4 regions of the Shewanella cyperi genome follow, and region 3 is predicted to be linked to each of the others. Evidence: predicted binding sites of a transcription regulator. Region 3 holds the regulator's gene; each other region holds the start of a gene.

Region 1 (7,211 bases), 460 kb from region 3:
GCTGTTGCTTCACTGTGACTATGTGCGCCTGTTCATCCAGATGCTGCACTATCAGGCAGGTCTCAGCCTTAAACAATTGGCAAAGCAATTCAGTGTGTTGCTGCCAACGGCTCAGGCTGATGGCGGGGTGTGATTGGCTGGTGAGCCAGGTGTCTCTCAGGTGTAAAGTTGCCGACATGGAAGTCCTGCTTATCGTTATTCTTGTTCGGCCCAAGCATAACGGATTGCGAATGTAAAAAAAATGTCATTATTTTGTTGGATCAAAGGGCAACACCCGAAAAGCTCAATCACCGGCTTCCTCATCGTCACTGGTATTGGCCAATTCGGCTTGGCGACGCCGGTGTGACTGCAAGTCCTCCCGGGCCATGGCCAGCATGGGGGCCAGCTTTGCGGTGGAGTCCGGGGTGAAGTAACGGAATGAGTAGTCCAAACCCACATTGTCACTTTGTTGCTTCAATTGGCGATCGACTCTATTGACTATGTGCATCAAATCCCGCTCGGCATCGACAAAGGCCAGCACCACAAACTCCGACGGGCTGAAATGGGCGGCAATATCGGCGGTGCGTATGGTGCTTTGCACTATGTTGCCCAGCAGGCGGTTGTTCTTTTCGATTTCTTCATGGGTGGCGCCATCATTGCCCAGCAGTTCGAAAAACAGTATCCCGGCATGGGCCCCGAAACGGCGTCCCAGATTGAGTTGCCGTGGTGCCATCATGATAAAACCGTAATGATTGAGCATGCCGGTGTCCCGATCGCGCATCGACAGGGATTCAATGCGGTGACTCTGACACAGCAGTGCCAGATCCTGTTGCAGCAGGATTTGGAACGGCTCCAGCATCAGGCCGTTCAGGCCGGCATTTTCCATCGGATGATGATTGAGTATGCACATGCAGCCGAACAGGGTGCCGTCGGGCCACAGCAGGGGACGACTCAGCAGGCCCAGGCAACCGTCGAATTCCTTGGGCAGTTCTTCCTTGCTGTAGCGGCTGAGGTTGAGTGACAGACCGTCGGGCGGTGAACTAATCAAGGCATCGAACAGGCTGAATTCCTTGCCAAATACCTGGCCCGAGGTGAATTTGGGGACCCGGGCGATGGCGCTGACCAACACCTCGTAACCCAGCTTGGTTTTTTGCATGACAAATACATAGTCGGCCTGGTAATAGCGCTTAACCAGCTCACACTGGTGCATCCAGCGCACCAGGTTAACCTGAGGGGCATCGCTCTCAAGCAGGCTGACATCCGGGTTGACTGTGTCGGGCAACATAAAAGCTTCCGGTTTGGGGCTGCGGTCTGTGGTAAAGTGTGGGTGCAGTAAGGCGAATTCGCAACTCTACCGCCCTAATGCAGTGATAAATCAGCCTTTGCTTCTTTGACTATCCGGAGTCCTTGTGCCGCAGATCCGCACCGCTACCGCCACCGACATCAGCCAAATCGCCCAGCTGGAACAGCTGCACCTTGCCGATGAACTGAGTTCAGACCGTGGAAATCTCCAGGGGGAGGGCTTTGATATCCGGGCCCTGACCGAACTTGCCACCAAGCAGCAACTGCTGGTGGCTATCGAAGGTGAGGAGATCCTGGGCTATGTGATGGCGGCGGACTGGCGCTTTTACGGAAACAGGCACATCTATGGTGCCATTGGCAAACAATTGCAACGTTTGGGCGGTTTTGAACGCAGCTGCCAATATGGACCCATCTGGGTCAGTCCGGCGGCTCGTGGCACTGGGGTATTCCAACTTCTGGAGGATGCTCTCTGGCCCAGGTTGGCCGAGCGCTTCAGCCATGCTGTGACCTTTATCGCCGAGGACAATGAGCGTTCCTTTGCAGCGCACACCGGCAAGGCCGGGATGCAGGTGCTGGATCTGTTTGGCTTTGAAGGGCGGGATTTTTACCTGCTGGCGCGAAGCCTGAATTCAAGTAATGAGAGCAGGTCATGAGCGCTGAATTATTACCCCTGGCGCTGCAACCTTGGGCCGGGCTGAGATTGAGCCCCTTTGACAACCTGAGGTTCTGTTTCTCGACCCTGTACCATCAGGGCATAGAGTGCCGGGCTTTTGAGGCCAAGGCCTCTGATGGCAAGCGTCATTACTTGCTTGAGGGGGACGACTGGTTGCTTGATTGTGGTGTGGTGACACGCACCAGCGCCGAACTGGTGCCACTGGTATCCGATGAGGGCTGGAGTGAACTTGAATCCCTGGCCCTGGTGCCGGTGGCGGAAAGCCAGTTGGCCTTTTTAACCATCCAGCATGCCCATTTCGATCATCTCTGATCCCGGGCAAAGGCCTGTTTGAACCAGCCAATAAAAAACCGCCCTGAGGCGGTTTTTTTGTGCTTGGCGGACCTTAGAGGCCGGCGTCGGCACGCAGGGCTTCTGCCTTGTCTGTCTGTTCCCAGGGGAACTCGTTACGGCCGAAGTGACCGTAGGCGGCAGTGGCCTGGTAGATTGGACGAGCCAGATTCAGCATTTCGGTCAGGCCATAAGGACGCAGATCGAAGTGACGGCGAACCAGCTGGATCAGCTTGTCTTCGTCGAGTCTGGAAGTACCGAAAGTCTCCAGGCTGATGGAGGTTGGTTCGGCTACACCGATGGCGTAGGACACCTGCAGTTCGCAGCGCTCGGCCAGACCGGCGGCAACAATGTTCTTGGCCACGTAGCGGGCGGCGTATGCGGCTGAGCGGTCAACCTTGGACGGATCCTTGCCCGAGAAGGCGCCACCACCGTGACGGGCCATGCCGCCGTAGGTGTCCACAATGATCTTGCGACCGGTCAGACCGCAGTCACCCATAGGACCACCGATAACGAAACGACCGGTTGGGTTGATAAAGAACTTGGTGTCCTTGTTCAGCCACTGGGCAGGCAGTACCGGTTTGATGATGGTTTCCATCACGCCTTCGATCAAATCGGCCTGGGATACGCTGTCGCAATGCTGGGTAGACAGTACCACGGCGTCGATGCCGACAATCTTGCCCTGGTCATAGGCGAAGGTCACCTGGGACTTGGCATCGGGACGCAGCCAGGACAGGGTTCCGTCCTTGCGCACTTCTGATTGACGCTTCACCAGTGCGTGGGCGTAGGTGATGGGCGCAGGCATCAGCACATCGGTTTCATTGCTGGCATAGCCGAACATCAGACCCTGGTCACCTGCACCCTGTTCTTTGGGATCGGCGCGATCAACACCCTGGTTGATGTCGGGGGATTGCTTGCCTATGGCATTGAGCACGGCGCAGGAGTCGGCATCGAAACCCATGTCTGAATGGGTGTAGCCGATTTCGCGCACTGTTTTGCGGGTCAGTTCTTCAATGTCGACCCAGGCAGAGGTGGTGACTTCGCCACCCACAAGTACCATGCCGGTCTTGACATAGGTTTCACAGGCCACGCGGGCCTTGGGGTCCTGGGCCAGAATGGCGTCCAGTACCGCGTCGGAAATCTGATCCGCAATTTTATCGGGATGACCTTCTGAGACCGACTCAGAGGTAAACAAGTGTTTTGCCATGTTAGGAAAATCTCGTCGTTTAACGTAAAAACGTGTAGCAGCATCTACATCTAGACGGCCATTTTAGTTGAAATCGGGGCCGCGATCACCCGCTTTGTGCAAAATTTCCGTCATATTGTGACCATCCGCCGGACAATCACGGCTTTGGCGCTATTTTCACCGCCCATTGGCGCAGAATTGTAAACTGAGTGTTCCAGTCTGAAATCAGCCTTGAACGCCTGGAAAAAGGGTCGGGATTCCAGGCCCTTGGGCTGGGGCCAATTTAAATTTGCGCCCTGTCCGCAGTTAAGGGAAAATATGCCACCCAATTGCCCTTAAAGCCTCAAAACCAGCAGGAGAGAGCATGTCTTCCCGTAAAGAACTCGCTAACGCCATCCGTGCCCTGAGCATGGACGCAGTGCAGAAAGCCAATTCCGGTCACCCAGGTGCCCCCATGGGGATGGCCGATATTGCCGAAGTCCTTTGGCGCGATCATCTGAAACACAACCCCACCAATCCACAGTGGGCCGACCGCGACCGTTTTGTGCTCTCCAATGGCCATGGTTCCATGCTGCACTATTCACTGCTGCATCTGGCCGGTTACGATCTGGGCATCGAAGATCTCAAGCAGTTCCGTCAGCTGCACTCCCGTACCCCGGGCCACCCTGAATACGGTTATGCCCCCGGCATTGAAACCACCACAGGTCCCCTAGGTCAGGGCATCACCAACGCCGTGGGTATGGCCATTGCCGAGAAGACCCTGGCGGCCCAATTCAACCGCGACGGTCACGACATAGTCGACCACTTCACCTATGTGTTCATGGGCGACGGTTGTCTGATGGAAGGTATCTCCCACGAGGCCTGTTCCCTGGCCGGCACTTTGGGTCTGGGCAAACTGATCGCCTTCTGGGATGACAACGGCATTTCCATCGACGGTCACGTGGAAGGCTGGTTCACCGATGACACTGTCAAGCGTTTCGAGTCCTATGGCTGGCACGTGGTTGCCGGTGTTGACGGTCACGATGCTGGCGCCATCAATGCAGCCATCGAGGCGGCCAAGGCCGATCCCCGTCCATCGCTCATCTGCTGCAAGACCATTATCGGTTACGGCTCTCCCAACAAGTCAGGTTCACACGACTGCCACGGCGCACCACTGGGCGATGCCGAAATCGCTGCTGCCCGTGAGTTCCTGGGCTGGAAGCACGACCCATTTGTAATCCCTGCCGACATCTATGCCGCCTGGGATGCCAAGGAAGCGGGAACAGCCGCCGAGAAAAACTGGGATGCCAAGTTCGCGGCCTACGCTGCCGCCTACCCAGAGCTGGCTGCCGAGTTTGAGCGCCGTATCAAGGGCGAACTGCCGGCCAACTTCCAAATCGAAGCTCAGGCCTATATCGAGAAGCTGCAGGCCACTCCTGCCAATATCGCTTCCCGTAAAGCGTCACAAAACGCCCTGGAAGCCTTCGGTGCCATGCTGCCGGAATTCCTGGGTGGCAGTGCCGACCTGGCGCCATCCAACCTGACCATGTACTCGGCTTCCAAGTCCATCACGGCTGATGATGCCAGCGGCAACTACCTGCACTACGGTGTGCGTGAGTTCGGTATGACCGCCATCATCAACGGTATCGCCCTGCACGGTGGTTTTGTGCCCTACGGCGCAACCTTCCTGATGTTCATGGAGTACGCCCGCAACGCCATGCGTATGGCGGCGCTGATGAAGGTGCAAAATATTCAGGTTTACACCCACGACTCCATCGGTCTGGGTGAAGACGGCCCAACCCACCAGCCGGTGGAGCAAATGGCGTCCCTGCGTATGACCCCCAATATGAGCACCTGGCGTCCCTGCGATCAGGTGGAGTCTGCCGTGGCCTGGAAATATGCCATCGAGCGTAAAGACGGCCCGACTTCGCTGATTTTCTCCCGCCAGAACCTGGCACAAATGCCACGTACTGCCGAGCAGCTGGCCAACGTCAACAAGGGCGCTTACGTGCTGGTTGACAGCGCTGCGGCTCCCGAGCTCATCATCATAGCCACAGGCTCCGAAGTGGAATTGGCGGTGAAGGCCCAGGCCGAACTGACTGCCAAGGGCAAGCAGGTGCGCGTGGTATCCATGCCCTGTACCGATCTGTTCGACAAGCAGGATGCGGCCTACAAGGAAGCGGTTCTGCCGGCCAGCGTCACAAAACGCATCGCCGTGGAAGCCGGTATTGCCGATTACTGGTATAAGTATGTGGGCCTGAACGGTCGCATTATCGGCATGACCACCTTCGGTGAGTCTGCGCCGGCCAACCAGTTGTTCGAAATGTTCGGCTTTACCACTGCCAAGGTGGTTGCCGCCGCAGAAGAACTGCTGGCGTAAGCGTCAAGGGGGCAGGAAGCCCGCTTCCTGCCCACAATCCCGGGTGAGTTCAGGCTCATCCGGGTTTTGTCTATCTGCCTCCTGTGTGGGCTGAATTGAGGATTGTTGGCTGGGTATGATCAGAGTTGCGATCAATGGTTATGGCCGAATCGGCCGCTCGGTGTTGCGTGCCCTGTATGAGTCGGGCAAGCGGCAACAGTTCCAAATTGTCGCCATCAATGAACTGGCCAAACCCGAAGCCATTGTGCACCTGACCAACTATGACACCACCCACGGCCGTTTTCAGACCCGGGCCCAGCTCGATAAAGATGCTGCAACGGGGGAGTCCTGGATGGCCCTCGGTGATGACTCGATACAGCTGCTCTGTGAAGAGGATGCCGCCAAACTGCCCTGGGGCGAGCTTGGCATAGACCTGGTGTTTGAAGCCACCGGCGCCTTGATTGAGCGCAGTGCCTGTGAGGCCCACCTTATTGCCGGCGCCAAAAAGGTGCTTATAAGCCATCCCTCTTCCGCCGATGTGGACGCCACCATAGTCTATGGCGTCAATGAAACCAGCCTCAAAGCCACAGATACCATAGTGTCCGCCGCCTCCTGCACCACCAACTGTCTGGTGCCGGTTATTGATGTGCTCGACCGCCATTTCGGCGTCAAGAGCGGTGCCATCACCACCATACATTCGGCCATGAACGATCAGCAGGTGATTGACGCCTACCATGACGACCTGCGCCGCACCCGCGCCGCCAGTCAGTCCATTATCCCGGTCGACACCAAGCTGGCCCGTGGCATAGAGCGCATTCTGCCGCACATGAAAGACAAGTTTGAGGCCATTTCGGTACGGGTGCCGACCATCAATGTCACCGCCATCGACCTGTCCGTGACCCTGGAGCAGCGGGTGGATATCGCCATGATCAATGACGCCCTGTCACACGCCGCAGGCGGCAGTGCCAGCGGCATTCTGGGCTATACTGATGAGCCCCTGGTGTCCTGCGATTTCAACCACGATCCCCGCTCCAGCATAGTGGATGGCACCCAGACCCGGGTCAGCGCCGGTCATCTGGTGAAGCTGCTGCTCTGGTGTGACAACGAATGGGGCTTTGCCAACCGCATGCTGGACACGGCTCTGGCGATGGCTGGCATAAAAGCGCAATAGAAATAAGAGATTATATCCGGGTGGCAGGGAGCCGCCCGTCGATGACAGAATTGTTTTTTGATTAAAAAGGAAAGATGAAATGGCAATTATCAAGATGTCAGACCTGGATCTTAATGGCAAGCGCGTGCTTATTCGTGAAGATCTGAACGTACCCGTGGCCGACGGTGTGGTCACCAGTGATGCCCGTCTGCGCGCATCCCTGCCCACTATCAAGCTGGCGCTGGAAAAAGGC
Region 2 (7,211 bases), 370 kb from region 3:
TCGTCAAACACCTGAATGCCGAGCTTATTGGGTTTAACCGGCGGATTGGCGGCCCAATCCTGCTGGCAGCGGTTGTCCCGCGCGGCTTCCAGGGAAACGATTTCCTTGCGCTTGGCCTGGGACAGACGCTTCTGGCGCATATTGTCATAGTCGGCGTATTCGGCGGCTATGGTGGCGGCGCGGGTCTCGGGGTTGATGAGCTTGGACACCATGGGCACGGCCCTGGAGGCATCGGCAATATAGATGGCGCCATGGGGGTAGTGGGGCGCAATCTTGACCGCGGTGTGGATCCTGGAGCAGGTGGCACCGCCGATGATGGCGGGCAGGCTCAGGCCCTCGCGCTCGAAGGCTTTGACGTTGTGCACCATCTCATCCAGGCTGGGGGTGATAAGGCCCGACATGCCGATAATGTCGACCCGCTCGCGCTTGGCCACCTCGATGATTTTTTCCACCGGCACCATGACCCCGAGGTCAATCACCTCGTAGCCGTTACAGGCCAGCACCACGCCGACTATGTTCTTGCCAATGTCGTGCACATCGCCTTTGACCGTCACCATCAGCACCTTGCCATTGCTCTGGCCCTCGACTTTTTCCGCCTCGATAAAGGGGTTGAGGTAGGCGACGGCCTTTTTCATCACCCGGGCGGACTTGACCACCTGGGGCAGGAACATCTTGCCGGCACCAAACAGATCGCCGACCACGTTCATGCCGTCCATCAGCGGCCCTTCGATCACATCCAGGGGACGACTGGCCTGCAATCGCGCCTCTTCGGTGTCGGTGTCGATAAATTCGGTAATGCCCTTCACCAGGGCGTGCTCCAGGCGCTTGTTCACCGGCCAGCTGCGCCACTCGAGATCTTCCTTCTTCTGGGCGCCGCCACCGTCACCGCGAAAGCGGTCGGCGATTTCCAGCAGCTGCTCGGTATTGCTGGAGCCCGGCACCTTGCAGGGCAGGTTCAGCACCACGGCCTCCACCCGCTCACGCAGCTCGGGGTCAATATCGTCGTAAATCGCCAGCTGACCGGCGTTCACTATGCCCATGTCCATGCCGGCCTTGATGGCGTGGTACAGGAACACCGCGTGAATGGCCTCGCGCACCGGGTTGTTGCCGCGGAACGAGAAGGACACGTTGGACACGCCGCCGGAAATCATCGCGTGTGGCAGCCTGGCCTTGATGTCCTCAATGGCGCCGATGAAGTCCACCGCGTAGTTGTCGTGCTCCTCGATGCCGGTGGCAATGGCGAAAATGTTGGGGTCGAAGATGATATCTTCCGGGGCAAAGCCCACCCGGTCCACCAGGATGCGGTAGGCGCGGCTGCAGATTTCCGTCTTGCGGGCGCGGGTATCGGCCTGGCCCTGCTCATCGAAGGCCATGATGATGGCGGCGGCGCCGTAGCGCTTCACCAAAGTGGCCTGCTCGATAAACTTTTCTTCCCCCTCCTTGAGGGAGATGGAGTTGACTATGCACTTGCCCTGAACACACTTGAGGCCGGCCTCGATCACCTCCCACTTGGAGGAGTCGATCATCACCGGCACCCGGCTGATGTCGGGCTCTGAGGCGATAAGGTTGAGGAATTTCTGCATGATCTCGACGCCGTCGAGCATGCCCTCATCCATGTTGATGTCGATGATCTGGGCGCCGTTTTCCACCTGCTCCCGGGCCACATCGAGGGCGGTTTCGAATTTGCCTTCCTTGATAAGCTTGAGGAATTTAGCCGAGCCTGTGACGTTGGTGCGCTCGCCCACGTTCACAAACAGGGAGCCGGCATCTATGGTCAGGGGCTCCAGGCCCGCCAGACGGCAGGCCACCGGCAGCTCCGGCAGGGGGCGGGGGGCGTGCTTGATTACGGCCTCGCGGATCACCCGGATATGCTCCGGGGTGGTGCCGCAGCAGCCGCCCACTATGTTAAGCATGCCGTCTTTGGCCCACTGGCCGATGATGTCGGCCATTTCTGCCGGGGTTTCATCGTAACCGCCGAACTCGTTTGGCAGACCGGCATTGGGGTGGGCCGAGACAAAGGTTTCGCTGATGCGGGCCAGCTCCTGCACATAGGGCCGCAGCTCCTTGGGGCCCAGGGCGCAGTTCAGGCCTATGCTGATGGGCTTGATATGGCGCAGCGAATTGTAAAAGGCTTCCGTGGTTTGGCCGGTCAGGGTGCGACCCGAGGCATCTGTGATGGTGCCCGAAATCATCACGGGCCAGCGCTGACCCAAATCGTCAAACACAGACTCGATGGCAAACAGTGCCGCCTTGGCGTTCAGGGTATCGAAAATGGTTTCCACCAGTATGATGTCGGCGCCGCCCTCCAACAGGGCTGTGGTGGACTCGCGGTAGGCCACTACCAAGTCATCAAAGTGAATGTTGCGGTAACCGGGATCGTTCACATCCGGGCTGATGGAACACGTGCGGTTGGTGGGGCCAAGCACCCCGGCCACAAAACGCGGGCTGCCGGTTTGGGTGGCCACTTCATCGGCCACCTCGCGGGCGATGCGGGCTCCGACCCGGTTGATTTCGGCGGCCAGACTTTCCATGCCATAGTCGGCCATGGCGATAGTGGTGGCGTTGAAGGTGTTGGTTTCTATGATGTCGGCGCCGGCCAGCAGGTAGTCGCGGTGGATCTGCCTGATGATCCCGGGCTGGGTCAGCACCAGCAGATCATTGTTGCCCTTGACGTCGCTGGGCCAGTCTTTGAAACGCTCACCCCGGTAGTCGGCTTCCTCCAGTGAGTGGCCCTGGATCATGGTACCCATGGCGCCATCGAGCAGCAAAATGCGCTCCTTGAGCAGTGCCCTGAGTTGAAGCTCCAAGTGGCCGGGTGTTGCGGAAGTCGCCATAACTGATACCTGTATACTGGGCCGCCGTTCGCAAACGTTCGCAAAAAACGCGGCTGAAATTTTGGACATATAAACGTATAGACGTCCATAATATGCGAAACCGACGCCCAAGGGCAAGGGCGCTGCAGGCATTAGCCGGCGTCGCCGCGCTTTAAGTCAAACTAAGCTCAAATCGATTTAAGCTCAAATCGATCTAAGCCCAAGTCTATGCCAGATTGGCCCACCTGGGCAGGCACAAACCCGCTGTCCTCTCCGGTGGAAAATAAAAGGAATGCCATGTCAGAGCCAATAGCCGAGAAACAGACCTTGTATTTATTGCGCCACGGCGAATGCGAGGGCGGCGCCATATTGCGCGGCCATAGCGACGTGGCCCTCACTGCCAAGGGTTGGCAGCAAATGCGCACCGCGGCGGCAAAAGTGCCAGAGGTAGCCGAGGTTATCAGCTCGCCCCTGCGCCGCTGCCGTGAATTTGCGAAGACGCATGCGGCCGAGCGCAGCCGCACCTTGACCCTGGACTGTGCCTGGCGGGAGCTGGGCTTTGGTGCCTGGGACGGTCAGCCCCTGGCCGAGCTGTGGCAACAGCAGGCCATGGGGGACTGGTGGCAGGATCCCTGGACCCACACTCCGCCCGGGGGCGAACCCTTGAAGGCGTTTGAAGCGCGCCTCGACGGGGCGCTGGGAACCTTGCTGGCACGCCGCCCCGGGACTGCCCTTATCGTCTGCCACGGCGGGGTGATCACCCATTTGCTGCGCCGCGCCCTGGGCCTGGGGCCCGAGGCCAGCTTTTACCGGCGCTTGCTGTTGCCGCCGGCGGCGCTGGTGCAGTTGGACTTTTATCCTCAAAGCGCTGCCTATAACAGCGGAGGCATCAGCCATGACAGCCAAAGCGGTAAGGGCGAGCTTGAAAACTGGTTGCCGTCGGTTAACTGGCCGTCGGGATTGTGATTTTTTCTAAACAGCCACAGGCGCGCCTTGCCAGTGTCAACAAAAGTCGGATAATGATCAGCTCGCGAAACAGCTGTGGCTGTCGATCTGCAGGTGCCGGGGACTTAGGTCAACCCGGCCGAACAGGGAACCGGGATAAGCCCGGACTGTGCCCGCAACTGTGTGAAGGCCATGCCTTCGAGTCAGGATACCTGCCTGTGGATTGTGTTTTTTGGTCTTAAACCCGGGCGGGTTACCCGGTGGAGCCTGAGTAAATGCTACCCTTTTTCGGCCCTCGTGGGTCAAGACTCTGTTTTCCTTGCCTTTTGAGAGGCGAGCGATGACGCCTGCGCTCAAGGTCGACGGCCTCTGTTGGCACCCCAAGGGCAATCGGGTGCTCGATGATGTCAGTTTTGAACTGGCGTCCGGGCAGATGCTGGGCCTTATCGGCCCCAATGGCGCCGGCAAATCCAGCCTGCTGCGCTGTCTCTACCGCTATCTCAGGCCCGACTCGGGGCTCATCTGTCTTGAGGGGCAAGACATCAGCCAGGTCTCAAGGCGCGACTTTGCCCGCAGCGTGGCCGTGGTGCAGCAGGACACGCCGCACTTTTTCGATCTCAGTACCCGGGCCCAGGTGGCCATGGGGCTCATTCCACACAAGGGTTGGTTCGAGCAGGACAGGGCCGCCGACGGCGAGCGGGTGGACGCGGCGTTGGCTCAGGTGGGACTCAGTGACAAGGCCGACACTCCCTTTGAGCAGCTGTCCGGCGGCGAGAAGCAGCGGGCGCTCATTGCCCGCGCCATAGTGCAGCGGCCTGGGCTGCTGCTGCTCGATGAACCCACCAACCATTTGGATGTGCGCTATCAGATCCAGATTTTGGAGTTGGTGCGCTCCCTTGGGATCAGCGTCATCTGCTCCATCCACGATCTCAACCTTGCCAGCGCCCTGTGTGACAGCCTGTTGCTGCTGGAGCGGGGCCGTACCGTTGCCTGGGGTACACCGGACGAGGTGCTGACCGAGGCCCGTCTTGCCGCCGTGTTCGGCGTCTGTTGCAGCGTCTCACCCCATCCCCAGCACGGCAAGCCGCAGCTGCAGTATTTTTACGGTTACCGCGACAAGGGGAGGCGCAACTAAATGCAAGGTTTCCTCAGGCTGCGCCTGGCCAAATGGCTGACCCGACCGCTGGGGCGGGAAGATTATCTGCTGCTGGCGCTGTTGCTGCTGGCCGTGGCAACGCCACTCGCCGCCAGCGCCTTTGGCGCCGCCAACATAGACTGGTTGCAGGTGGCGAGTGTCTACTGGCACAAGCTGCTGGGGCTGCCGCCGCCCCAGGATGTGCCCTTTGTGAACCAGCGGATTTTGCTGGAGCTGAGGCTGCCGCGGGTAATGCTGGCCTTTATCTGCGGTGCCGGTTTGGCCCTCTCCGGCTGGGTGCTGCAAACCGTGACCCGCAATCCGCTGGCGGACCCATTTCTGTTCGGCATCAGTTCCGGCGCGTCCCTCGGCGCCATTGTCGCCCTGACCGTTAGCAGTGCCCTCTTTGGCAGCTCCCTGCTGTGGCTGACCTTGCCCCTGGGGGCCTTTGTCGGCGCCACCCTGTCGGTGGCTCTGGTGCTGGCCCTGTGTGGCATTGGGCTGCAAAGCCAGGTGGAGCGTATGTTGCTCGCCGGGGTGGCCACCTCGTTTTTATTTGGCGCCATGGGCAGTTTGCTGCTGTATTTCTCCACCCCCGAGGCCACAGCTTCCGTGCTGTTCTGGACCCTGGGCAGCTTCGCCCGCGCCAATTGGACCATGTTGTGGCAGCCGCTGCTGGTGTTCTCCTTGTTTGGCCTGGCGCTGTTCGCCGGGCGGCGGAGGGTGCAGGCGTTGGCGGCGGGGGATGAGACGGCCCACGCCCTGGGGGTGGATGTGGCCCGGCTGCGGCTTGGCAGTTTGCTGGCCTGCTCGCTGATGACGGCCACCCTGGTGGCCAGTTGCGGCGGCATAGGCTTTGTTGGCTTGATGGTGCCGCATCTGGTGCGGCAGTTGTTTCCCGGCCGCACCCTATTGCTGCTCACTGCCTTGGTTGGGGGCCTGTTTATGGTGTGGGTCGATGTGCTGGCTCGCTGCCTGCTGCCGATGCAGGAGCTGCCGGTGGGCATCATCACGGCTGTCATCGGCAGCGGTTTCTTCCTGTTGCTGCTTTCACGGCGCAGGCAGGGTTAATTCAATTCGGACAGGATGCAAGATGTTTACTATCGAGGCGGTCAGCGACCAATTTGACCAGCAGATCCAGCAACGTATCGATGACAAGACCAAGCCCCTTGGGGCCCTGGGGCGGCTGGAGTCCCTGGCGCTGACCATTGCCAGGGTGCAGGGCAAGGAGACACTGGAGATAACCCGGCCCACCATGCTGGTGTTTGCCGGCGATCACGGTATTGCCGCCTCCGGGGTGTCCATTGCCCCGAGCGAAGTGACGGCGCAGATGCTGCTGAACTTTGCCCGTGGCGGCGCCGCCATCAATGTCTTTTGCCGCCAGCTGGGTTGGGAGCTGGAGCTGATTGATTGCGGTATTTTGCAGCCCCTGGAGGGACTGAAGCCCGGTGACGGCGGCAAGGAGATAGTCAACTGCCGTCTGGGGGCGGGCACCAATCCCATACATCGGCAGGCGGCCATGACCCTGGGCGCCGTGCATCAGGGCTTTGAGCTGGCCAAGGGGCGGGTGGTTCATCACCACAGCCTGGGTTGCAACCTGCTGGGGCTGGGGGACATGGGCATAGGCAACAGCAGCAGCGCCGCGGCCTTGATGGCCGCCATGCTGGGGTTGGAGGCCGGTGATTGTGTCGGCCGCGGCACCGGCATAGATGCCGCCACCCTCAAGCGCAAAACCATGCTGGTGGAGCAGGCTTTGGTACAGCATCACGATGAGCTGACCGATACCTATAATAAACTGGCCTGCCTTGGCGGCTTTGAGATAGTGCAGATGACAGGCGCCATCCTGGCGGCGGCCGAGCTGCGCATGCTGGTGCTGATCGACGGCTTTATTGCCACCGCCGCGGCCCTGTGCGCCGTGGATCTGATGCCCGCCTGTCGCGATTACCTGGTGTTTGCCCATGCGTCGGCGGAGCGTGGCCATCAACGGATGCTGCAACATCTCAAGGCCGAGCCGCTGCTGGATCTTGGCATGCGCCTGGGGGAAGGCTCAGGGGCCGCGTTGGCGCTGCCTCTGGTGCAGGCGGCGGTGAATTTCTATAACGATATGGCCAGCTTTGCCGAGGCCGGTGTCAACAAGGTGGTTTAGGAGCGCGTTATCTATCATGGGCGGATTCAAGCAAGAGCTGGAGTTGTTCCTTATTGCCGTGAGTTTCTTTACCCGCATTCCGGTGCCGCTGCGGCTGGAGATGAGCCCGGAGCGGCTTAACCGTGCCAGTCGCTATTTCGGCTTGGTGGGCACCCTGGTGGGCCTGGTGTCG
Region 3 (7,211 bases):
TGAGGATATAGTGCTGCTCAGCACCCTGGATCCCGTCAATCCTCCGGAAATTGGGGATTTGACTTCTCAGGGACGGGTTATCGCCGGCGCCATCTCCGATATCGGGGTGGCGGTCAGTATGCCGCTGTCGATTGTCAATATGCCGGTGACAGTGGGGGTTACCCCAAAAATCCAACGCCTCGACAGCTTCAACTATGGCGTCAGTGCCAACAATTTCGATGAAGGGGATTTCGATGGCAGTGACTACAGCAACGATGAAACCGGTTTTAACCTGGATGTGGGGATCGCCATTGAGCCCATGCATGGCATGGTCATAGGTCTTGCCGGCCGCAACCTGATAAAGCGGGAGCTGGACACAGTTGAGTCAGAAGGTATTCAGGCCACCTACAGAGTGGGGCCAACAGTGACCGTCGGCGTGGCCTATCAGTGGGATGGTTTTACCGTCACCACTGATTTGGATCTGCTTGAAAATGAAAAGTTTGTCGGCCTGGAGGGCACCCAGTATTGGCGTGTGGGCGGTGAATACCAGGCCATGGACTGGTTGGCGCTGCGGCTGGGCTACCGCCATGATCTGAATGATGTGACCGCCAACCTTTATTCCCTCGGCACCGGCTTTGTCATAGGCAAGAGTTTTAAGCTGGATCTCAGCGGTATGTTCGGCAATGACAATGCCTATGGCGCGGCACTGCAAACCTCCTATCACTTTTAGCCAAGCAGGCTGGCCAGCGACTTAAAGGTCAGCAGCAGGGCGCTTAAGGAACATAAAACCAGGGTCATGATCCTGGTTTTATTTTTATCTACCCTGTGGATCATTTTCCCGGCCAGCAGGTAGGCCAAAATGACACCGGGCAGCAGTTGCAGCGACCACCACAAGTGTTCAGTGCTCAGCAAGCCCGCCAAGGCCAGAATCACCAAAGCAATCAGGGAGCTGAAGATAAAAAAGGCCGACAGTGCCGCCCGGAATTTACCGGGATCCTTGCCTGCCAGCAACAACGCCATCGGCGGGCCGCCAATGGCGGCTATGGTGCCGAATACCCCGGACAGGGTACCGGCCGCGAACAGGGTCAGGCGGTTCACCGGCAGTTCGAAGCGTTTAAGGCTGAGCAATACGGCGATGGCCACAATAGCGGCTATGGCCAGCCCCAGTACATCCTGTGGAGCCAGGAGTAACAGGGTGGCACCCAGCAGGCCGCCGGGAACCCGTCCCAGCAAGGCATATTGCAGACCCTTGAACTCCAGTTGACCGCGCTCCCGCACCAAGGTCAGCAGGGCAATGGAGAAGCCCATGACTATCACAGGGGCCGGCACCAGTCGCGGCTCCAGCAGATACAACAGCGGACTGGCTACTACAGCCAGACCAAAGCCAATCAGACTTTGGATCAGGGCGCCACTGAAGATGATCAGCAGGGCCAACAACCAGGTAACAGGATCCATCAAAGTACTCCGGGGCCAAAAACAGACAAGGATCGCCGAGCGATCCTTGTCTGTTTATCTTCCATTGACAGGAGTTTACTCCATGTCTTCCCATTCGATTCCCATCTCATCCATCAGGCGCTTGGCTTCGGCGGGGATGCTGTCGGGTTTGTCTTTTGACAGGTCGTCATCATTGGGCAGCGGTTGGCCCGTGTAGGCGTGCAAAAAGGCCTCACACAGCAATTCACTGTTGGTTGCATGACGCAGGTTGCCGACCTGGCGACGGGTGCGCTCATCGGTCAATACTTTCAACACTTTCAAAGGAATGGAAACGGTAATCTTTTTAACCTGCTCATTCTTCTTTCCGTGCTCAGCATAGGGGCTGATGTATTCGCCATTCCATTCAGTCATTGACTCACCTGTGATATCCGAAATTCGGTGCCGATTTTAAACCCTTACAAACTACAGTCAAATAATTGCTGCTAAAACGCCCCATCTGTGGGCTCTTGCCAGCAAGTATAGACGTCTAAAAGTCTGGATGCCTATTGACCTCGGTACATTTGCTGAGTTAATTTAGACGTCCAGACATCCATTGTGATGCGCAAGCGTATTTTGAGGATCCGAGTATGACAGAGCGTCGAGCCGCAACCATAGCAGTACGTCAGGGCATTGAGAGTGACAGCCAGCATGGTGCCGTGGTACCGCCCATCTACCTGTCGACCAATTACAGTTTTGACGGTCACACCCAGCCACGGGCATTCGACTACAGCCGTTCCGGTAATCCCACCCGCTCGCAACTTGGCGAGGCCCTGGCCCAGTTGGAACACGGTTGCAGCGGTATCATTACCTGCACCGGTATGGCTGCCATCACCCTGGTGACCAGTCTGCTCGGACCCGATGATTTATTGGTGGTGCCGCACGATTGTTACGGCGGCAGCTATCGCCTGTTCACCAACCTGGCGAAGAAAGGCCAGTTCCGCCTGCTGGTGGTCGATCAATCTGATACGGCGGCGCTGGATGCGGCCCTGGCTCAAGGACCGGCCATGGTATGGCTGGAGACTCCCTCCAATCCCCTGCTGCGGGTGGTGGACATAGCCGCCATTGCCTATGCCGCCCACAAGGTAGGCGCCAAGGTGGTGGTGGACAACACCTTCCTGTCGCCCATATTGCAGCAACCCCTGTTGCTGGGGGCCGACATAGTGGTGCACTCCACCACCAAGTACATCAATGGCCACAGCGATGTGGTCGGTGGCGCCGTGGTGTGCCGTGATGTCGAGCTGGGGGAACGCCTGCACTGGTGGTCCAATACCCTGGGACTCACAGGCGGCGCCTTTGACAGCTACCTGACCCTGCGCGGGGTGCGCACCCTGGCGGTGCGGGTGCGGCAGCACCAGGCAAACGCCGAGCGTATAGTGGCCCGTTTGGCTGCCAGCGAGCTGGTGCGCAAGGTGTATTACCCCGGGCTCAAGGATCACCCTGGGCACGAGATTGCCGCCCGGCAACAACAGGGCTTTGGCGCTATGCTGAGTTTTGAGCTTGAAGGTGGCCAGGAAGAGCTGGTGGCCTTTCTCGGGGCGCTGCAGTTTTTCAGCATCGCCGAAAGTCTCGGTGGGGTAGAGAGCCTGGTGGCAGTGCCCGCCACCATGACCCACAGGGCCATGGACAGCGATGCCCGCGCCGAGGCCGGGATCAGTGACACTCTGCTGCGTCTGTCGGTGGGGATTGAAGATGTGGAAGATTTGCTGGCCGACATAGAGGCCGGACTCGCCGCCGTTGCGGCCTGCAAGCAATAGGAGCCTGATGTGGCACGATGTCATTTACATAAATTCGGTGGCTCCAGCCTGGCGGATGCGGACTGTTATCGCCGGGTGGCCCATATACTGCTGACCCAGGGGCGTAGCGACGATCTGGTGGTGGTGTCGGCCGCCGGCAAGAGCACCAATTTTCTCTATCGTCTGCTGGAGCTGAGCGACAAAGGTGCCCTGTGGCAGGAAGAGTTGCAGCAGCTGATGGCTTATCAGCAACAACTGATTGAGCAGTTGCTCAGTGCCGAACAGGCCCGCCACCTGCGTGAGCGCCTGGCCACGGACAAGGCCCAGTTGCAGACCCTGCTGGCCCTTGGTGAACGCAACGACTATCAGGTGAATCAGGTGGTCAGTTTCGGTGAGCGCTGGTCGGCTCGTTTGATGGCTGCACTGCTGCGTGAATCCGGCGTGGCGGCAAGCCACGTGGATGCCTGCAGCATACTGGTGGCCGATGAAGGCGCTGTGCCGCAGATCCGCACCGCCGAGTCCCGTGCCAAGGTGCAGGCGCTGCTGGCCGAACATCCGGACGAGCGGTTGGTGATCACCGGCTTTATCTGCGCCAACAGCCGCGGCGATACCCTGCTGCTGGGCCGCAACGGATCGGATTTCAGCGCGACCTTGATTGCCAGCCTGGCCGATATCGACCGGGTCACTATCTGGACCGATGTGGAAGGGGTGTTTAACGCCGATCCCAACAAGATCAATGACGCCAAGTTGCTGGCCAGCATGTCACTGGCCGAGGCCGACCGCCTGGCGCGTCTGGGTTCGCCCGTGCTCCATTCCCGTACCCTGCAACCCCTGTTTGACACCCGGGTCAGCATGGCGGTGCGCTCCAGCTATGCGCCACACACCGCCTTTACCCTGGTGGCGCCCTCAAGCTCCCGCGCCAGCGCCCCCGTGGTGACCAACCTTAACGAGGTGGCCTGTTTCAGCCTGACCCTGGGCGGTGACTGCGACACCCTGCTGAGCCAGCTGGCAGAAGCCGGTGTGGCTCCGCTGGCCTGGTGGCCCGCAGCCAATGGCCGATTGGAACTGGCCTATATGCCCGAGCTGCAACGCCAGGCCCTGAACCAGCTCAATGCCCTGGCGCCGGAGCTGGAGATCAGTGACATCAGCGTCGCCACGGATCTCGGACTGGTGGCCCTGGTCAGCGCCGATGCCCACTTATATCGCCGCGGCTTTGCCCGTTTGCTCAGTCGTGAGGCCAGGCCCCTGTATCAGGACGGTCTCAGCCTGGTGACCCTGGTGCCCAAGAATCAGGTGACCCTGTTGACCCAGAAGGTGCACAGACGCTGCGCCGGGCCGCGCAAACGCATCGGCGTGGTGCTGCTTGGGGTTGGCAACATAGGCGAAGCCTGGCTGGATCTGTTTCGCCGCGCCGCCACTTCTTTGGGGCGGGAATTGGAGGCCAGTATTGAGCTGCTGGGTTTGGTCAGTTCCGGCAAGGCGTTGCTTGATAGTCAGGGCATAGATGCCGGCAACTGGCGCGATCGTTTCGCGGTAGAAGCGCACGACTGGGACTATCCAAGCCTGTTCCAACAGCTGGAGGCCCTGGAGTGCGACGAGCTGGTGGCCCTGGATATCAGCGCCAGCGCCACGCTGACACTGCAATACCCCGAGCTGTTTGCCCGTGGCATTCATCTGGTCAGCGCCAACAAGCTGGCCGGCTCAGGCCCGCTGCCTTTCTACCGCGAGCTGAAACAACAGCTCGGCAACCGCAGGTTGTATTGGCGCTATAACGCCAGCTGTGGTGCGGGATTGCCGGTGCAGCATGCGCTCAACGATCTGCACAACAGTGGCGACACAGTGGAGGCGGTCGGCGGTGTGTTCTCCGGCACCCTGTGCTGGTTGTTCGAACATTATGACGGCAGCCGACCCTTCTCCGAATTGGTACTGGAGGCCAAGACGCTCGGGATCACCGAGCCCGATCCCAGGGACGATCTCTCCGGCCGCGATATGCAGCGCAAGCTGTTGATCCTGGCCCGCGAGATAGGCCTGGAGCTGGAGCTGGACGATATAGAGGTGGAATCGCCGGTGCCAGAGGCGCTGGCCGCCCTGCCGCTGTCCGACTTCCTCGGGCGGATCAGCGAGCTGGATGCCCCCATGTTGGCGGCCCTCAACGCTGCCCGGGACAATGGCAAGGTGCTGCGCTATGTGGCGGCGCTGGATAGGGCCGGCGGGCGCGTGAGTGCCAAGGTGGGGCTGAGCTGGGTTGAGCCGGAGCATCCCTGGGCCAACCTGACACCGGGTGACAATGTGTTTGTGATCCGCAGCGCCTTCTATCAGGGCAATCCGCTGATCATCCGTGGCCCAGGCGCCGGCCGTGAGGTAACAGCGGCCGCGGTGCAGTCCGATCTGGCGCAGATCTGCCACGAGCTGTTACAGGAATAAGCTTGGCTGTGGGTGATAAGGGACGCATTGGCGTCCCTTTTGTTTTTAGGATGGGCAAATTGGCGTTTTTTACGCTTGACTTGAATTGAGATTGCTCTAGTATGTGGACGTATAGACGTCCAAACGCCCGAACGTCCATTTTAGCAGTCGAGGAATATTTAATGGCTTTTCATCACGCACAACATTCTCACTCCCTGAATCAGAGTCTGGCTGAGCTCAATGGCGGGATTAATGTGTCATTCGAATTCTTTCCTCCTGCCACCCCCGAAATGGAAAAGCTGCTGTGGAGCTCCATTCGCCGTTTGGAACCGCTCAAGCCCAAGTTTGTTTCCGTGACCTATGGCGCCAATTCCGGGGTCCGTGACCGCACCCATGGTGTGATTGAGCGCATCCAGCGTGAGACGGACCTGGTGGCGGCACCACACCTGACCCTGGTGGATGCCAGCGATGAGGAGCTGCTGGGGCTGGCCAAGACCTATTGGAACAGCGGTATCCGTAACATAGTGGCGCTGCGGGGCGATCTGCCCGCCGGCAGCCCCAGGCCAACCCGCTTTGCCGCGGATCTGGTGCGTTTGCTGCGCAGTGTCGCCGACTTCGATATTTCCGTGGCCGCCTATCCCGAGGTGCATCCCGAGGCCGCCAATGCCCAGGCGGACCTGATCAACCTCAAGCGCAAAATCGATGCCGGTGCCAGCCGGGCCATCACCCAATTCTTTTTCGATGTGGAGTCTTACCTGAGATTCCGCGACCGCTGCGTCGCCGCCGGCATAGATGTGGAAATAGTGCCCGGAATACTGCCGGTGACCAACTTCGTGCAGCTCAAACGCTTCGCCGCCATGACCAATGTGTCGATCCCCGCCTGGTTGCACAAGCAGTTCGAGGGGCTGGAGGATGACGCCGGTACCCGCCAGCTGGTGGGGGCCAACGTGGCCATCGACATGGTCAAGGTGCTGTCACGGGAAGGGGTTAAGGACTTCCACTTTTACACCCTTAACCGTGCCGAACTCACCTACGCCATCTGCCATACCCTGGGGGTCAGGCCCCAGAGCGAGTAACAGCGGTAAGGCTCCGATACTGGGGCCTTTTGTTTTTGGCGACCATGGGCTAGGCTGTGTAACGGCCCCCGACAGTCAGGTTTGATTCCGACCGTGGGGGGAATGCCGGATCAAAAAGGAAGCCAAGCCATGGATGAGCAAAGCATACACGAATTTCATATGGAAAAATTACCGCTGGACATCAGTAAGTTACTCCTGTCGCTGATGTTAATGTCCAGCCTCTATCTGATGTCTTTCACCACAGAAACCCTGACGGGCCTGTTCCTCTGGATCAGTTGCGGCTGTTATGGCCTGCTGTCGCTGTTCGGCCTGTTGTGGCGCCTCTGGTGCATGGGCCGATCCTGATGCGCGAAACCCTTTGCCCCTTGTGTGGTCAATCCAACCTCTGTGCCCTGACCCAAGGCCAAAGCATTGACCAATGTTGGTGCCTGAACGCCAAGGTGCCCAGGGCGCTGCCAAAGCGCCGGGATGCCTGTTTGTGCCAGGCCTGCCTGCAACGCCTGGCCGAGGAAGAGACCCTGGGGATCAAACGCCTGGATGCTTAATT
Region 4 (7,211 bases), 490 kb from region 3:
AGCTGCCTATGACGGCATAACAGACAACAACCACAGCATCAGTCGCAATGCCCGCCTGGGCTATCAGCAGGCCTTGTCCAGTCATTGGCGTTTGCTGCTGGATGCCGATTACAGCGACACGGATGTGGATTCGATAAGTTTTGGCTCCAAGGGCAACACTCAAAGACGTCTGTTGAGCCTGAGTCCCAAATTCAGCGGCCGTTATGATATCCAAGCCGGCGAGCTTAAGCTGATTGCCGGGGCCGATTTGTCACGGGGCGAGTCCGAGTTTGATTACTCATACATGGACAGGTCCAACACCCAAAAGCTGGCGGCGGCCTTTGTGCAGGCCAGTGTGCCCTTGAGCTCCAGCCTCAGCTACGTGATTGGCGGTCGCTACGCCGAGGTCAGGGACGAGCTGCGTGACGACTTAACCTATCCAGCCGGTGTGAACCTGGACAATGATGCCCATGCGCTGGAGTTGGGCCTCAATTACCGTCCCAATCAGCAGCAGCGCTTTTACCTGAGGGCGGAAGACAACTTCCGTTTCGCCAAGGTGGATGAGCAGGCCTATACATCCGAGGGCGTATTGGGCCTAGATCCACAAACCGGTCGCTCCTATGAGGCCGGCTGGGATTATCACAGCAAGGGTTACAGCCTGCGCCTGAGCGCTTTCCGTCTCGACCTTGAGGATGAAATCGTCTGGGATGCCTCCGCACCCAAGCCAGATCCAAGCGCGTATTTCAATGGCGCCAACGTCAATGCCGACAGCTCGCGCCGTTATGGTGTGGCCCTGGATCTGGATTGGCAGCCCCTGGATGCTCTGGCGCTGGGGTTGGACTATCAGTTTACCGATGCTTTCTTTACCGCAGGAAGCAATGACGGCAAGGCTTTGTCCTGGGTGGCCCGCCACAGTGGTCGCGGTTTTGCCAGCTATGATCTGGACGACAACTGGCAGCTGTATTTGGATGCCCAGTACACAGGAGAACGCTTTATCGAAGGGGATAACGCCAATCTGGCGGACAAACTGGATGCCTATACCCTGGTCAACCTGGCGCTGAATTATCGCCGCGGTCAGTGGCTGGCCAGTGTCCGTGCCGACAACCTGCTGGATGAGGACTATGTCAGCGCCGGTTATTACAGCGATTGGGGCAATGGCTATTATCCCGGCAGTGGCCGGATGGTGAGCGCCAGCATCAAATACCATTTCTGATCCGCAAATCTGCTGTGCAAATGAAAGGCCGGACTTGTGTCCGGCTTTTTTTTCGGCGATAAATGAGTAAGTTGCAAATTGAACCGGAATTCCTGTGCGGCGAACCTTGCTGTTTCTGCTCTTGCTCTGTGGCTGCTCTGGCCCCAAGTTGCCTTATCTGGGGGAAAATGCGCGCATCCTGGCCTTTGGTGACAGCCTGACCCAGGGCGTGGGAGCAGGCGAGGGGCGGGATTACCCGGCAATGCTGTCGGCCCTGTGTGAGTGTGAGGTGATCAACGCCGGCATTTCAGGCGAAACCAGCGCCCAGGGATTGGCACGTATCGCCGATGTGTTGGACCAGACTCAGCCGGATCTACTGCTGTTGCTTGAAGGCGGTAATGATGTGCTCAGGGGACTCGATAAAAGCCAATTAAAGGCTAATCTTGAAGGTATGATCCTTGCGGCCCGGACCAGACAGGTGCCCGTGCTGTTGTTGGCGGTGCCGGATAAATCCCTGTTGTTGTCGCCCATGCCCCTGTATGAAGAATTGGCTGACCAGTATGGTTTGCCGTTGCTGGACGACACTGTCAGTGATCTGTTGTCGACAGCGGGTATGAAGTCCGATGGGGTGCATTTCAACAACCAAGGATACCAGGCGTTGGCCGAGGCGGTATTTGTCAATTTGCAGGCCAGCGGTGCCTTTTAAATGCGGCTCACGAAATTTAGTGGTAACAATGGAATACAGCTTGACCATAGGCAGGATTTTGTGGGTAAATTCCCCGATAATTAAAAATCGAGGTGGGATGGATGCGGTCCTTTGCCGACGGCATTTGTCAGGGTTCCCCGGATAAAAGGTTTAAAAGTGTTACATGACTGAGCTTGAGCATCAGGTGTTTTCCCAGATCAGGGCCATCATTGCCAATGAAGAGCAGGTGATCGGGCGGCGGGGTATCTTGGTTCCGCTGAAAAAGGCCATCATAGCCGATGGAGACATACGCAATGTGATCGATATAGTGTCCACCGATCCTGCGTTGGCGGCCCATCTGTTGTGGCGCAGCACCACGGCTCAGGTGGCCACAGTCAATCCCGGCAAGACCCGCAGCCTCAAGGATGCCCTGATCCGTCTGGGCCAGATCAACATCTATCGTTATGCCTTCAGTTTCTACCTCAAGGAGAGGCTCGATGAGTTGCCCCAGCCCTATAAGAAGCTGGTGCAGGGCTACTGGCGCCTGACCGAGAGCATTGCCGCGTCGGCGGTAGACAGCTTAATCGAGATGGATGGAGTCAGAATTGACCCGGATGAGGTGCAAACCCTGGCGCTGTTCAGTGTCTTTGGTCAAATCATCGCCCTGACCGCTTTTGCGTATCTCAATGCCGAGTCGGAAGAATCTTTCCCCCTGGGCATCATCAAGAGCATCATAGATACCCAGCAGCAAACCCTGACCCTGGAGGCCTTTGAGTCCCTGGGGCTGGATGAAGAGCTCAAAGATGAATTTATGATTGCCCATAACCTGCGCCAGACCCGCAACCCCAATTCACCGGGTTTGATTCTGCGCCGGGTACTGTCCATGCGTGGCCTGCTGCTCAATCCGCTCTGAGTGAGCTTGGCTTAATAAAACGCCTGCAGTTGCAGGCGTTTTTATTTCACAGGAATTGCTTATCAGCGGTTGCCTTGACGCGCCAAACCTTCGCCGGCTACCAGTTCCAGCCAGTGCTGGATCAATCTGGATGCGCCGGCATCGCGGCGATAGGCACCGAACAGCGGGCGTTTCAGCCCTTCAATCCCCAGCTTGAGACTGCTGAGGCTCAGTCCCTGGGCTTCACTGATGGACCAGTTTGGCAGGGCGGCCACGCCTTCCTGACAGGCGATACGCTGCAGCAGCACAGAGGTCAGATCGCTGCACTTCTGGGGGCCGGGCTCAATGCCGGCCGGTTCCAGAAACAGTCGATAGAAGTCCAGTCGCTCCAGCGGTACCGGATAGCTAATCAGGGGCTGGCCCGCCAATTGCTGCGGCACCACGTAGGGCAAACTGGCCAGCGGATGATCCTTGGCCACCACCAGCTTCACCTCAAAATCGAACAGGTGCTGATAGGCCAGGGTGTGACCGGGCACGGGATCCGAGGTCAGCACTATGTCCAGTTCCCCTGTTTCCAGGGCATTGAGGGAATCAAACAGATGGCGGCTGGAAATATCGAGCTCGGCATGGGGATACTGATCTCTGAACGCCTCCATGACCGGCATCAGCCAGCGAAAACAGCTGTGACATTCAATACCCACCCTGAGCCGGTTGCTGTCTGGATCCAGCCCGCGCTTGAGATCCGTTTCCGTCTCCATCACCCGCGGCAAGATTTCCTCCGCCAGATGTAGCAGGCGTGAGCCCTCCTGGGTGAAAGACAAAGGTTTGCTCTTGCGCACAAACACCGGTGAATTGATCCGGGTTTCCAGCTCTTTAATCTGATGGGATAGCGCAGATTGGGTGACAAAGCGTTTCTTTGCCGCAGCCGCCAGGCTGCCGCTTTCTTTGAGTGCCATCAAGGTGCGCAGGTGTCTCAGCTCTATCATTTTCTCTCCACATGAATGTTGCTCATGTTGCCCGTGAATCCAATTCGATTGCTAGCCCTGAGACTACCACAATAAACTTCTGGACGTCCAGACGCCCATTGAGAATATGTCAACCGGGCCTTGGTTGCAATTTGCTCATATTACATCAATAAGGTATACAATATGCAATTAAATAGTCTAGGTTTTCCAAGAATAGGTCGGCGCCGGGAATTGAAGTTCGCCCTGGAGCAATACTGGCGCGGTGAAATCAGCCAGCAGGCACTGCTGGAGCAGGGGCAGCGGCTGCGCCGTCAGCATTGGCTGTGGCAGGCGGAAGCCGGGGTCGAGCAATTGCCGGTGGGGGATTTTGCTTTTTACGATCAGGTGCTGACCCTGGCGGCGACCCTGAATGTGATCCCCGAGCGTCACCGTGATGGTGATGCCATAGATCTCGACACCCTGTTCCGGGTCGCCCGTGGCCGGGCACCGACGGGCAAGAGTGCCGCGGCCGCTGAGATGACCAAGTATTTCAATACCAATTACCACTACCTGGTGCCCGAGTTGCATCGGGGCCAGCAGTTTGCCATCGCCTGGGAGCAGTTGTTTGATGAGGTGGAAGAGGTCAAGGCCCTCGGCTACGATCCCAAGCCCTGTCTGCTGGGGCCCCTGTCTTTCCTGTACCTGTCCAAGACTCAGGGCGAGCCCTTTGACAAACTGAGTCTGTTGCCGGCATTGCTGCGCACCTATGGCGAGCTGTTGGCGCGCTTTAAAGCCCAGGGCGTAGCCTGGGTGCAAGTTGAGGAGCCCATACTGGCAGTGGATCTGGATAAGGACTGGCAGCAGGCCTTTGCCCCGGCCTACGAGGCGCTGAGCAAAGCGGCTCCCAAGCTGCTGCTCACCAGCTATTACGGCTCTATTGCTCACCACAGCGCGCTGGTGGCTGCTTTGCCGGTCGCCGGTTTGCACCTGGATCTGGTGTCGGCCCCGGAGCAATTGGACGACTTTCTGCCGCTGCTGCAATCCGGGCAGGTACTGAGCGCCGGTGTGATAAACGGCCGCAACGTCTGGGCCGCCGATCTGGATTTGCTTGCCGAGCGCCTGGCACCGGTGGCAGACGCCCTTGGCGAGCGCCTGTGGCTCGGCAGCTCCTGTTCGCTGCTGCACTCGCCGGTGGATTTGGACGTCGAAACAGCCCTGGCACCTGAGCTCAGGCAACAACTGGCGTTCGCCAAACAAAAACTGCATGAATTGAATGAACTGCAGCAGCTGTTGCAAACCCCGGCATCCGAGCCTGCCAGGGCCATCATTGAGCGTTGCAAGGCGCGCCGCGAGGCCAGGCGTCTGGCGGCCGATACCGCCGTCGCCCGGCGCATTGCAGCCCTGAATCAGACCGATTTTGAGCGCGACAGTGCGTTCGTGTTGCGACAACAGCAACAGCAGGCGAAGCTGCGTCTGCCCTTGTTGCCCACCACCACCATAGGATCTTTTCCCCAGACCGCGGCCATCCGCAGTTTGCGCAATCGCTGGCGTAAAGGGGAGGTGGCCGAGGCTGAGTATCGTCATCAGCTGCAGCAGGTGACCCGTGACAGCATCTTGCGCCAGCTCAAGCTGGGCCTGGATGTGCTGGTCCATGGCGAAGCCGAGCGCAACGACATGGTGGAGTATTTCGGTGAGCAATTGGCAGGCGTGGGATTCACCAAAAACGGTTGGGTACAAAGCTACGGCAGCCGCTGCGTTAAACCGCCGCTGATCTATGGTGATGTGTCCCGCCCCAGACCCATGACGGTGGAGTGGGCCGAATTTGCCCAGAGCCTGACCGATAAACCGGTTAAAGGTATGCTCACCGGCCCCGTCACCCTGCTGCACTGGTCTTTTGCCCGGGAAGACATCAGTCGTGAGACTATCTGCACCCAGCTGGCGCTGGCCATCAGGGATGAGGTGGCGGATCTGGAGGCTGCCGGCATAGGCATAATCCAGATAGACGAACCGGCGTTCCGCGAAGGCTTGCCGCTGCGGCGCGACCAGTGGCAGCACTATCTGGATTGGGCCGTGGCCTCATTCAAGCTCAGCGCGGCCTGTGTGCGGGATGAAACCCAGATCCATACCCATATGTGTTACAGCGAGTTCAACGACACTATAGCCGCCATCGCGGCCATGGATGCGGATGTGATCACCATAGAGACCAGTCGCTCAGCCATGGAGCTGCTTGGCGCTTTTGAGGCCTTTGATTATCCCAATGAGATTGGCCCCGGGGTGTACGACATCCACTCGCCCAACATCCCCGATGTGGCGGCCATGGTGGCGCTGATGGAGCGGGCGGCACAGCGGATCCCACTGCGGCAACTGTGGATCAATCCGGACTGTGGCCTTAAGACCCGCAGCTGGGATGAGGTGGAACCGGCACTGCGCAATATGGTGGCCGCCGGTCGGGAATTGCGTCGTCGCTGCCCGCTGCCGGCTTAAGCAACTATACTCAGGGGGTTCCCTCAGTGCACTGGAGGTCCCCATGAATCACACCTACAAAATCATTGAACTGACTGGCTCTTCCGCCATTGGATCCGATGATGCCATCAAAAATGCCATTGAATCCGCGGCCCAGTCATTGCACAAGCTGCGGTGGTTTCAGGTGGTGGAAACCCGGGGCCACCTGGAGGCCGGGGTGATTGCCCATTGGCAGGTGACCATCAAGGTGGGCTTTACCCTGGATCAGCCCTGAGGTTCAGGCGTCCCTGGGTAAGCCCTTTTCAATGCAGCGGATAAGGCGTGCGGTTTTACGGGCATCCAGTGCCAGTCCCTGTTGCTGGAGTGCCTCTTGTTGGCGAGAAAGCGCCCAGTCTATGTGTTCACGCACCATGTCATCCACGTCTGCGCTGTCTCGCCGCGCATTAAGGGCGGCGACTATGGCGTCGCTCGCCGGTGCATTGCCAAGGGCGATGGCTATATTGCGCAGCCAGCGCCTGTGGCCAATGCGGCGGATGGCGCTGCCTTCGGTATTGGCCAGAAACTCTCCCTCGCTCCAGGCAAACAGCTCCAGCAGCTTGGGTTGGCGCAGCTGAGGCCGGATCTGGAAATCACTCTCAAGGCTCAGTGGTGCTTCAGTGTTCACCGGGCAGATCAGCTGGCAGTCATCGCAGCCATAGATGCGATTGCCCATCAGGGGGCGCAGTTCCAGCGGGATGGGGCCGTCAAGCTCTATGGTGAGATAGGAAATACAACGGCGGCCATCGACCACATAGGGAGCCACTATGGCGCCGGTGGGGCAGGTGGTGATACAGGCCACGCAGGTGCCGCACTCTTCCTTGACCGGAATATCCACCGGCAGCGGCAGGTTAACCAGCAGTTCACCCAGGAAAAACCAGCTGCCGGCCTGACGGCTTAAAATCAGTGAGTGTTTACCCGTCCAACCAATACCGGCTTTTTCCGCCAGAGGCCGCTCCAAAATGGGGGCCGAGTCGACGAAGGGGCGGAAGTTGGAAGGGGTTGCTCCCAATTCCGCCA

The links. The regulator MetJ, encoded in region 3, represses methionine synthesis genes. The targets are predictions, from matches to a motif close to TAGACGTCTAGACGTCTA.
Region 1: the regulator MetJ is predicted to act here: its motif matches at 3,535-3,552, upstream of metK (methionine adenosyltransferase).
Region 2: the regulator MetJ is predicted to act here: its motif matches at 2,905-2,922, upstream of metH (methionine synthase).
Region 4: the regulator MetJ is predicted to act here: its motif matches at 3,815-3,832, upstream of metE (5-methyltetrahydropteroyltriglutamate--homocysteine S-methyltransferase).

Annotation. Positions count from the first base shown of each region.
Region 1 covers NZ_CP071501.1:3,083,318-3,090,528, reverse strand. The annotation lists gene JYB84_RS13570 (GGDEF domain-containing protein) at 1-178, opposite strand, end outside; gene JYB84_RS13565 (GGDEF domain-containing protein) at 284-1,264, opposite strand; gene JYB84_RS13560 (GNAT family N-acetyltransferase) at 1,389-1,934, shown strand; gene JYB84_RS13555 (hypothetical protein) at 1,931-2,266, shown strand; gene metK (methionine adenosyltransferase) at 2,340-3,491, opposite strand; gene tkt (transketolase) at 3,835-5,829, shown strand; gene epd (erythrose-4-phosphate dehydrogenase) at 5,945-6,979, shown strand; gene JYB84_RS13535 (phosphoglycerate kinase) at 7,059-7,211, shown strand, end outside.
Region 2 covers NZ_CP071501.1:3,169,619-3,176,829, reverse strand. The annotation lists gene metH (methionine synthase) at 1-2,834, opposite strand, end outside; gene JYB84_RS13970 (histidine phosphatase family protein) at 3,111-3,779, shown strand; cobalamin riboswitch at 3,854-3,992, shown strand; gene JYB84_RS13965 (ABC transporter ATP-binding protein) at 4,099-4,893, shown strand; gene JYB84_RS13960 (FecCD family ABC transporter permease) at 4,894-5,964, shown strand; gene cobT (nicotinate-nucleotide--dimethylbenzimidazole phosphoribosyltransferase) at 5,987-7,039, shown strand; gene JYB84_RS13950 (adenosylcobinamide-GDP ribazoletransferase) at 7,056-7,211, shown strand, end outside.
Region 3 covers NZ_CP071501.1:3,539,330-3,546,540, reverse strand. The annotation lists gene JYB84_RS15745 (conjugal transfer protein TraF) at 1-709, shown strand, start outside; gene JYB84_RS15740 (sulfite exporter TauE/SafE family protein) at 706-1,434, opposite strand; gene metJ (met regulon transcriptional regulator MetJ) at 1,510-1,824, opposite strand; gene metB (cystathionine gamma-synthase) at 2,040-3,206, shown strand; gene JYB84_RS15725 (bifunctional aspartate kinase/homoserine dehydrogenase II) at 3,216-5,609, shown strand; gene metF (methylenetetrahydrofolate reductase) at 5,771-6,664, shown strand; gene JYB84_RS15715 (hypothetical protein) at 6,794-7,009, shown strand; gene JYB84_RS15710 (cysteine-rich CWC family protein) at 7,009-7,209, shown strand.
Region 4 covers NZ_CP071501.1:3,047,057-3,054,267, reverse strand. The annotation lists gene JYB84_RS13420 (TonB-dependent receptor) at 1-1,192, shown strand, start outside; gene JYB84_RS13415 (GDSL-type esterase/lipase family protein) at 1,287-1,877, shown strand; gene JYB84_RS13410 (HDOD domain-containing protein) at 2,041-2,769, shown strand; gene JYB84_RS13405 (LysR family transcriptional regulator) at 2,832-3,734, opposite strand; gene metE (5-methyltetrahydropteroyltriglutamate--homocysteine S-methyltransferase) at 3,897-6,176, shown strand; gene JYB84_RS13395 (dodecin) at 6,220-6,429, shown strand; gene queG (tRNA epoxyqueuosine(34) reductase QueG) at 6,433-7,211, opposite strand, start outside.